Regions from separate parts of the Romboutsia sp. Marseille-P6047 genome, predicted to be linked through region 1. Evidence: riboswitches for the same ligand, from Rfam matches in the RefSeq annotation. Region 1 holds a riboswitch; the other holds the start of a gene.
What was found. A riboswitch is a leader RNA that binds a small molecule or an ion and turns the genes downstream of it on or off. The one in region 1 is predicted to bind FMN.

Region 1 (4,223 bases):
ACATAACCAACTACTTCTTTATCTACTTTTGCAACAAGGTACTTAGCTAGGTTATTAGATAATTCTTTTTTAAATGAATCTCTTGACCAGTAATCTTCAAAACAATTTTTTTCTACTTCAAAAACTCCGTCAATGTCATCAACTTTCATTTCTTCTATTATAAGATTATTTATCATTTTTTAACCTCTTCATTTTTTCTTCATATTGAACTTCTGCTTGGGATTTTCTTATATACATTGGATTTATATCATAGCAATTATAAATATCTATATTTTTATTATATTTTTCTTTAGCAATAGAACATAAGCTACTTGCTTTAGTAACATTATGTGATGGTGCTGGTGTTTTAATATTCTTTATTTCTTTTATTTTATCTTCATATTTATAAACAGCTTCTCCAACTAAAATCCATTCTTCGCTATCATTATATATTTCTTCTAATAAGCTTTCGATTTCAACTACATCTACTGGTTGTATTTCAACTATACTTCCATTTTCAAATTTATATCTTCCAGTATAAACTTGATTTCTTTGTGCATCTAATATAGAGCATATTTTCTTATCGCACAGATTCATATTTCCACTTAAAATTTCTAAAGAGTTTACTCCTATTATAGGTAAATTATTTACATGTGCTATTGCCTTTGCAGTTGCCATACCTATTCTTAATCCTGTAAATGACCCCGGTCCTATACTTATTGCTATTGCATCTATATCTTTTATATCCACTTCACTCATTGATAGCATGTTTTCTATCATTGGCATAAGTTTTTGAGAATGTGTCGTTTTTGTATTTACAGTATACTCACATACTAATTTGTTATCTTCAATTACAGCTACGCTCGATGCATTTGAAGATGTATCTATACCTAATATTTTCATTACTTAGTCAACTCCTCAACGATTTTTTTATATTTTTCCCCAACAGGATTTAATATCATTTCTCTTCCCATATCTTTATAACTTAATTGTATATCTAAGTACTCACTTGGAAGTATATCTTCTATAAGATTTGCCCATTCTATTATACATACTCCATCAGAATTTATATACTCATCATATCCAATGTCATACATTTCTTCACTACTTCCGATTCTATAAACATCAAAATGATATAATGGTAATCTACCTTCATATTCATTTACTATTGTAAATGTTGGGCTTGTTATATAATCATCTACACCAAGTGCTTTTGCTAAACTTTGAGTCATAGTAGTCTTTCCTGCTCCTAAGTCTCCTATTAAGCAAATAACACTTCCTGGTGTAAGTAACTTTCCTAACTTATATCCAATCTCTTTTGTTTGTTCTTCTCCGTCCAAATATATTTTAACCATGACTTCATCTCCATTATAGTTTAAGTATTTATTCATTCGATAAATATTATTATATTATAATAATTAACTTTAATCAAAATTTTACACAGCAAATAAGTAATATCTTTACATTTACTATGAATTAATGTGTTTTACACGGCATTATACAGAATAATAGTTTATATTTAGATAAATAATAAAATAAATAATTAAATATAAGGAGGAGTTCTTAATATGCCTAATGATGATACTATCAAACTCTTAAATGAATGTAATGCTGGTATAAAAATGGGTGTTGAATCTATAAATGAAGTAATAGATCACGTAAAAAATGATAATCTTCGTAATATTTTAAATAAATATTTAGAAGATAATAAAAGTCTTGGTGATAAAACTCATGAATATTTAAACCAATTTCATGATAGTGGTAAGGAACCTAGTACTATAGCAAAAACTATAAGTTGGTTTAAAACAAATATTAAGTTATTACAAGGCAGCGATGTAGATGAACAAATAGCTGATTTAATGACTGATGGATGTAATATGGGAATAAAATCTATTTATAGATATTTAAATAAATATCCTAGCGCTAATAATGATGTTAAAGGTCTAGCAAAAGATATTATCACATCACAAGAAAAATTCCTTAATGATCTTAGAATATTTTTATAAATAAAAAAGCTTATGAAGTTAATTTCATAAGCTTTTTACCCTATTTTTTTAATAATTTATTCATCTTCTTATATAACGGTAATATACATAGTGTCATTATGCTTGCTTTTATTATATTAAATGGTGCATATACCCATATTACAAAAGTAAACAAATCATGTATCTTTGGATTTATTGCACTTCCCATAGCTATTATAGCATCTAAACTTCCAAATACTTGACCATATATCGGAGTTACCACAAAGTAGTTTGCTAAACATCCCATAATAGTCATTCCTAATATAGCTAGTAAAGCCCCCATAATTACACCTTTTAAATCATTTCTTCTTTTATAAACATAGGATATTATAACTACATAAGTTCCACCTATAATCGCATTTGCTATTTCTCCTACCCCACCAGTAAAAGTTGCTCCTATTTGAAGTAAATTTTTTATAAGAGCAATTATAAAACCAGCTAAAGGTCCCATTGCCATACCACCAAATATTGCAGGTATGTCTGATACATCTAGTTTTAAAAAACTTGGAAATATGGGCAATGGCACTGATATAAACATAAGTACATAAGCTACTGCTGATAATATTCCTACCTTAGCTAAAGTTTTTGCAGATACATATTTATTTTTTTTAATTGTTCCTTGCATAAAATTACCTCCCAATATATTTAAATAAAAATTTAAATAAATTAGAAATAAAAAAATCCGGAAATTAAAAAGCTCGAAGAATTATATCTCCGAGCTTATTTTTATGGATATAGTTTGTAAACTAATATATTATTAGTATACGCTTTTAACCATCTTCTCTCATCCAGACTTTACTGTCGGCTTTGGAATCTCACCAAATCATGCTACTAAAGTAGCTCGCGGGCTATAACCGCCGGTAGGGAATCTCACCCTGCCCCGAAGATTTTATATTTCTATTTAATTTATACTTATATACTAGTTAAAGTTAATCTTGTTGTCAACTTAGCATAATATAAAATTTTATTTTTATATTAATTTATAAAATCTAAGCTCTTTTATAAACTATTTTTCCATCTATTATAGTAAATAATACATTGCTTTGAATTTCTAAAGGACATCCATCCCAAATAACTATATCTGCATCTTTTCCAACTTCTAGTGAACCAACTCTATCTTCTATTCCTAAAGTTTTTGCAGGATTTATAGTTATAGCTTCTAGAGCTTTATCTTTTTTCATACCATATTTAACGGCAATACCTGCACACATAGGAAGATATTGTACTGGTATAACAGGATGATCTGTCATTAAAGAGACTTGAGCACCTGCATTTGATAATATTCCAGCTGTATCAAATGTTAAATTTCTAAGTTCTATCTTAGATCTCTCTGATAAAGATGGTCCTACTATTACTGGATATCCTTCTTCAACTAAATCTTCTGCTATAAGATGTCCTTCCGTGCAGTGATCTAATGTAAGCTTTAAGTCAAATTCCTTTGCTATTCTTATTGCTGTAAACATATCATCTGCTCTATGTGCATGAACTTTAAATGGAATTTCTTTTCTTAATACCGGTATTAAGCTCTCCATTTTTATATCATATTCTGGCCTATCATGATCTTCATGCTCTTCAAATAATTCTATTTCTTCTAAATATTCTTCTGCTTTCTTTAAGTTTTCTCTTAATAATGATGCTATTGCCATCCTAGTTTGAGGTGTTTTCTCATCTCTTCCATAACAACTTTTAGGGTTTTCTCCAAAAGCTATTTTTGATGCAACAGGGTTTTTTATAACCATATTATCTATTCTTCTACCATGAGTTTTTATAGCTATACATTCTCCACCCATTACATTTGCACTTCCTGGAGTTGTACAAACAGATGTTATCCCTCCTTGAACAGCCTCTTCAAAAGTTCTATCCATTGGATTTATACCATCTATAGGATTTAATTGTGGAGTTATAGGGTCTGTTTCTTCATTTCCATCTGCTCCTTCAAATCCCATACCATCTTCCCATAATCCTAAGTGAGTATGAGCATCTATAAATCCTGGAAATACAAACTTCCCATCTGCATCTACAACTTCTATATCTTGTGAGGTTTCAATTTGTTTTCCTATTTTTACTATCTTTTTTCCTTCTATAAGTATATCTCCTACAAATATACCATTTGTTATTGTATTTATGATTCCATTTTTTATTAATATCATTTCAATCTCCTCCTAGAGGTTCTTACATCTTCATCGATAAAGAAACTCTTTTCTTATCTAAGTCAATGCC
Region 2 (4,223 bases), on a different contig from region 1:
TATAGTTCAATTTAAAAATTTTTTTTTATAATTATGCCCTTCTAATTAAATTATCATTATATTATACTAAAAATTCCAAATAATCCATAATATAAAAAAGTTTGACGTCAAATTAATTTTATAATTAAAGGAGTACAACTATGAATGTTATAGAAGCAATAAAAATGCGTAAAAGTGTAAGAAAATTTAAAGATGAAGTAGTACCAAAAGAAGATATATTAAAAATGTTAGAATTAGCAACTGAAGATCCTTCACCAAAGCATCAACAAAATTGGAACTTTGTTGTACTAACTAATCGTGAGATAATTAATAAAATGGCTGATATAGTAACGAAAAGTCATGAAAGATTAGGTGAAATAGCAAAGACTGAAAAAGATAGAAAAATACATATGAGTGTAATAAAATATTATACATGCTTTAGAAATGCTCCAGTAGTACTGGTATATGGTTCAGAATATAAAATGATAGAGTATAAAATACTAAAAGATAATGAGGCATTTTTATTTTTTATTTTCAGTTTTAAAGTTTGTGCTAAGCTTTCTAAGTAATCTTAAAAACTCTTCTTTTTTCTCTTTAGTAAAATTTTTATAAGCAGTTTCTCTTACTTGTGATGAAATAAAATTAAATTTATCCTCAATGTCTATAGCTTTTTGAGTTAAGCTTATATATGTAACACGTTTATCTATAGCTGACTTTTCTTTTTCTATATATCCTAAACTTATAAGTTTATTTACTAGTGAAGTTACTGTAGATTTATCTTTACCAATTTTTTTAGCTATCTCTTTCATAGTTAGTTTCTTATCACTTTCATAAAGAGCAGTTAATATATTACCATGTGTTGGTATTAGGTCAGTTAAATTATTTTCTTTTAATTTATTTTCAATGAATTTTATCATATTAGCTTTAGTTCTACTAATAAAATAAATAATATATTTATCCTTCATATCAATTCTCCAATCTAGATAAGCTATATTTATCTTTATATATAATACCATATTTAAATAGGTATTTTCTTAATTAATTATTAGCAGATTCAATAAAATTTACTATCTTTATGCCAATACCATCTTATATAGTATTCATAGAATAAACAAAAGTTATCTGTGTATATAAGTAAGGTGAAGTCAACTATAAAATGCTTTAATATTTCTACTAAATTATTATCTAACTGTACTTTATCTACTTGCATTTTTTAAACCTCATTAATATAGTTACAGCATTAAGCAATATATTAATTGTCATATGTGTAAATTATTAGTAAAATTATTGAAGAGTCGAAATTATAAGATAATATTTATAAGTTTGATTTTGGATTATATTATAGACTAATAAAATTTTAGCAAAGGAAAGGAAAAAATCTATGATAAGTAATTTACGTATGAAAGGTATAACTTTAGTTATGCTTGGAGCTATGTTATGGGGAATATCTGGAACCGTAGCTCAATTTTTATTTCAACAAAACGGTTTTACCCCAGAATGGCTAGTTGTTGTTAGGCTATTAGCATCGGGGATATTATTACTATTTTTAGGTTTAATTAAAAAAGATAAAGGCATAAAAGAAATTTGGAAAAATAAAAAAGATAGAACAAATCTTATATCATTTAGTATATTAGGAATGTTAGGTGTTCAATATACTTACTTTGCTGCAATTAAGCATGGCAATGCGGCAACTGCGACTATACTTCAATATTTATCACCAGTAATTATTACGTGCTATATGGCATTTCGTTGCAAGAGGTTACCTAAGTTAAATGAAGTTTTTGCTATAGGTTTGGCAATGATTGGCGTATTTTTCATAATTACGAAAGGTGATATACATAGTTTATCTATATCAGAATTAGCATTATTCTGGGGATTAGCATCAGCTTTTGCTTCAGCATTATACACACTTCAACCTATAGAGTTATTAAAAAAATATAGTTCTACTACAATTGTTGGATGGGGGATGCTAATTGGAGGTATAGCTTTTAGTTTTATAAATCCACCATGGAAGTTTAGTGGAGTAGTTTCTATATACTCAATTGTAGGTGTTGTTTTTGTTGTTGTATTCGGTACACTTATAGCATTTCAATGTTATTTAGAAAGTTTAAAGTATATACTTCCAACAGAAGCAAGTACATTAGGATCGGTTGAACCTTTATCAGCAGCATTTTTATCTGTAATATGGTTAAAAGATCCATTTGGATTTATGGATTTTTTAGGTATGACTTGTATTATTGTTACAATTATAATATTATCTTATGTTAAAAAAGGTAATAAAGACGAAATAAGTGAAAATAGTTTATTAGATACGAAGTTATAAAATATTAATTAAAAAATATAGTTTAAAGTTTTTGTTGACAATCCAAAATCAGTAATATAAAATTTAATTAAAATTAAATATAAATCTTCAGGGCAAGGTGAAATTCCTTACCGGCGGTTATAGCCCGCGAGCCTTATGGCAGATTCGGTGAAACTCCGAAGCCGACAGTAAAGTCTGGATGGAAGAAGATTAAAATAATTGATACTATAATAGGTATTATTTATTGTCTTGCAAATTTTAGCTCTGAAATCATTGATTTCAGAGCTTTTTAATTTTACGTACATAAAATACTTTAAGGCAAGCAGCTTATTAAACAATAGCTTTATTAAATATACTTAAATAGTAAATATATTAAAATCAACTTCCTACCTCCTGAAATTAGCCAGGAGGTTTTTTAATAGTAAAATTTATATAAGGAGGTTAACATGGATGAATATTTTATGAATATGGCAATAGATTTAGCACGTAAAGGAGAAGGAAGGGTAAGCCCCAATCCTTTAGTAGGTGCTGTAATAGTAAAAAATAATAAAGTGATTTCTACCGGATATCACAAACTATATGGAATGGAACATGCAGAAATTAATGCAATAAATAATGCAAAAGAACCTCTTGAAGGAGCAACAATTTATGTAACTTTAGAGCCATGTTCTCATTATGGAAAAACTCCACCATGTGCTTTGACTCTGATAGAAAAAAAGTTCAAAAGAGTAGTTATTGGAATGAAAGATGTAAATCCAATAGTTTCTGGAAATGGCATAGATATGCTATTAAAAAATAATATAGAAGTTAAAGTTGGAGTATTAGAAAAAGAATGTAAAGAACTAAATGAAGTATTTATTAATTATATTAAAACTTTAAAACCTTTTGTTTTATTAAAATATGCTATGACACTAGATGGAAAGATTGCAACTTTTACTAAAGATTCTAAGTATATAACTTCAGAAAAATCTAGAAAAGAGGTACATAAGCTTAGAAACAAGTATAAAGCTATAATGGTTGGAATTAATACAATACTTAATGATAACCCTCTTTTAAATTGTAGAATAGAAGGCGGAGTAAATCCTATTCCAATTATAGTGGATTCAAATTTAAGAATACCAATGGATTTAAATATTTTTAATGTTCATGAAAAGATAATAGTTGCTACTATATCTGATGATGAAGATAAGATAAATAAATTAAAATCTAAAGGCGTTGAAATAATAAAGACTTCTAATATAGATAATCAAGTAAACCTCAGTGAATTAATGATTAAATTAAAGGAAAAAGAAATAGATAGCATTTTATTAGAAGGTGGTTCAACTCTTAATTACTCAATGGTTAAGTCTAATTTAGTAAATAAGGTCATGTCATTTATCTCGCCTAAAATATTAGGCGGAAAAACATCGCCAACTCCTCTTGGAGGCAGGGGAATAGAGTTTGTTAGAGATGCTATAAAATTAAAAAATATAAATCAATATATTATAGATGAAGATATTGTCATTGAAGGATATTTATAAGGAGAAATTATGTTTACAGGAATAGTAGAAGAAATTGGAGTGGTAAGAAGTATAAAGAATGTAAATGGAGGCAAAGAAATCTGCGTACACTGTAAAAAGATACTTACTGATATAAAGTTGGGAGATAGTATATCAACCAATGGTGTATGTGTAACTGTAACTGATTACTATAAAGATAGTTATACCTTCTATATAATGGAGGAAACTATAAGAAGAAGTAATTTAGGAAATCTTAAAGTAAATGATATTTTGAATTTAGAAAGAGCTTTAAAGGTAGATTCTAGATTTGATGGTCATATAGTTAGTGGACATATAGATTCATCGTGCATTATTTCAAATATAGAAAAATCACCTACAAGTTTGGATATATTTATAGAGGCAAATGAAAATATCTTAAGGTATATAGTAAAAAAAGGTTCTGT

Region 2: another riboswitch for FMN. It lies ahead of ribD (bifunctional diaminohydroxyphosphoribosylaminopyrimidine deaminase/5-amino-6-(5-phosphoribosylamino)uracil reductase RibD); the one in region 1 lies ahead of EIH23_RS11450 (ECF transporter S component).

The regions. Positions count from the first base shown of each region.
Region 1 is NZ_UWOT01000011.1:25,274-29,496, reverse strand. Features, by position in the region: gene rimI (ribosomal protein S18-alanine N-acetyltransferase) at 1-176, opposite strand, end outside; gene tsaB (tRNA (adenosine(37)-N6)-threonylcarbamoyltransferase complex dimerization subunit type 1 TsaB) at 166-882, opposite strand; gene tsaE (tRNA (adenosine(37)-N6)-threonylcarbamoyltransferase complex ATPase subunit type 1 TsaE) at 882-1,334, opposite strand; gene EIH23_RS11455 (hypothetical protein) at 1,548-1,985, shown strand; gene EIH23_RS11450 (ECF transporter S component) at 2,026-2,628, opposite strand; FMN riboswitch at 2,776-2,895, opposite strand; gene EIH23_RS11445 (amidohydrolase) at 2,993-4,153, opposite strand; gene EIH23_RS11440 (Tex family protein) at 4,176-4,223, opposite strand, start outside.
Region 2 is NZ_UWOT01000006.1:140,031-144,253, reverse strand. Features, by position in the region: gene EIH23_RS08245 (nitroreductase family protein) at 141-548, shown strand; gene EIH23_RS08240 (MarR family winged helix-turn-helix transcriptional regulator) at 501-944, opposite strand; gene EIH23_RS16270 (hypothetical protein) at 1,034-1,189, opposite strand; gene EIH23_RS08235 (DMT family transporter) at 1,361-2,302, shown strand; FMN riboswitch at 2,382-2,496, shown strand; gene ribD (bifunctional diaminohydroxyphosphoribosylaminopyrimidine deaminase/5-amino-6-(5-phosphoribosylamino)uracil reductase RibD) at 2,728-3,801, shown strand; gene ribE (riboflavin synthase) at 3,811-4,223, shown strand, end outside.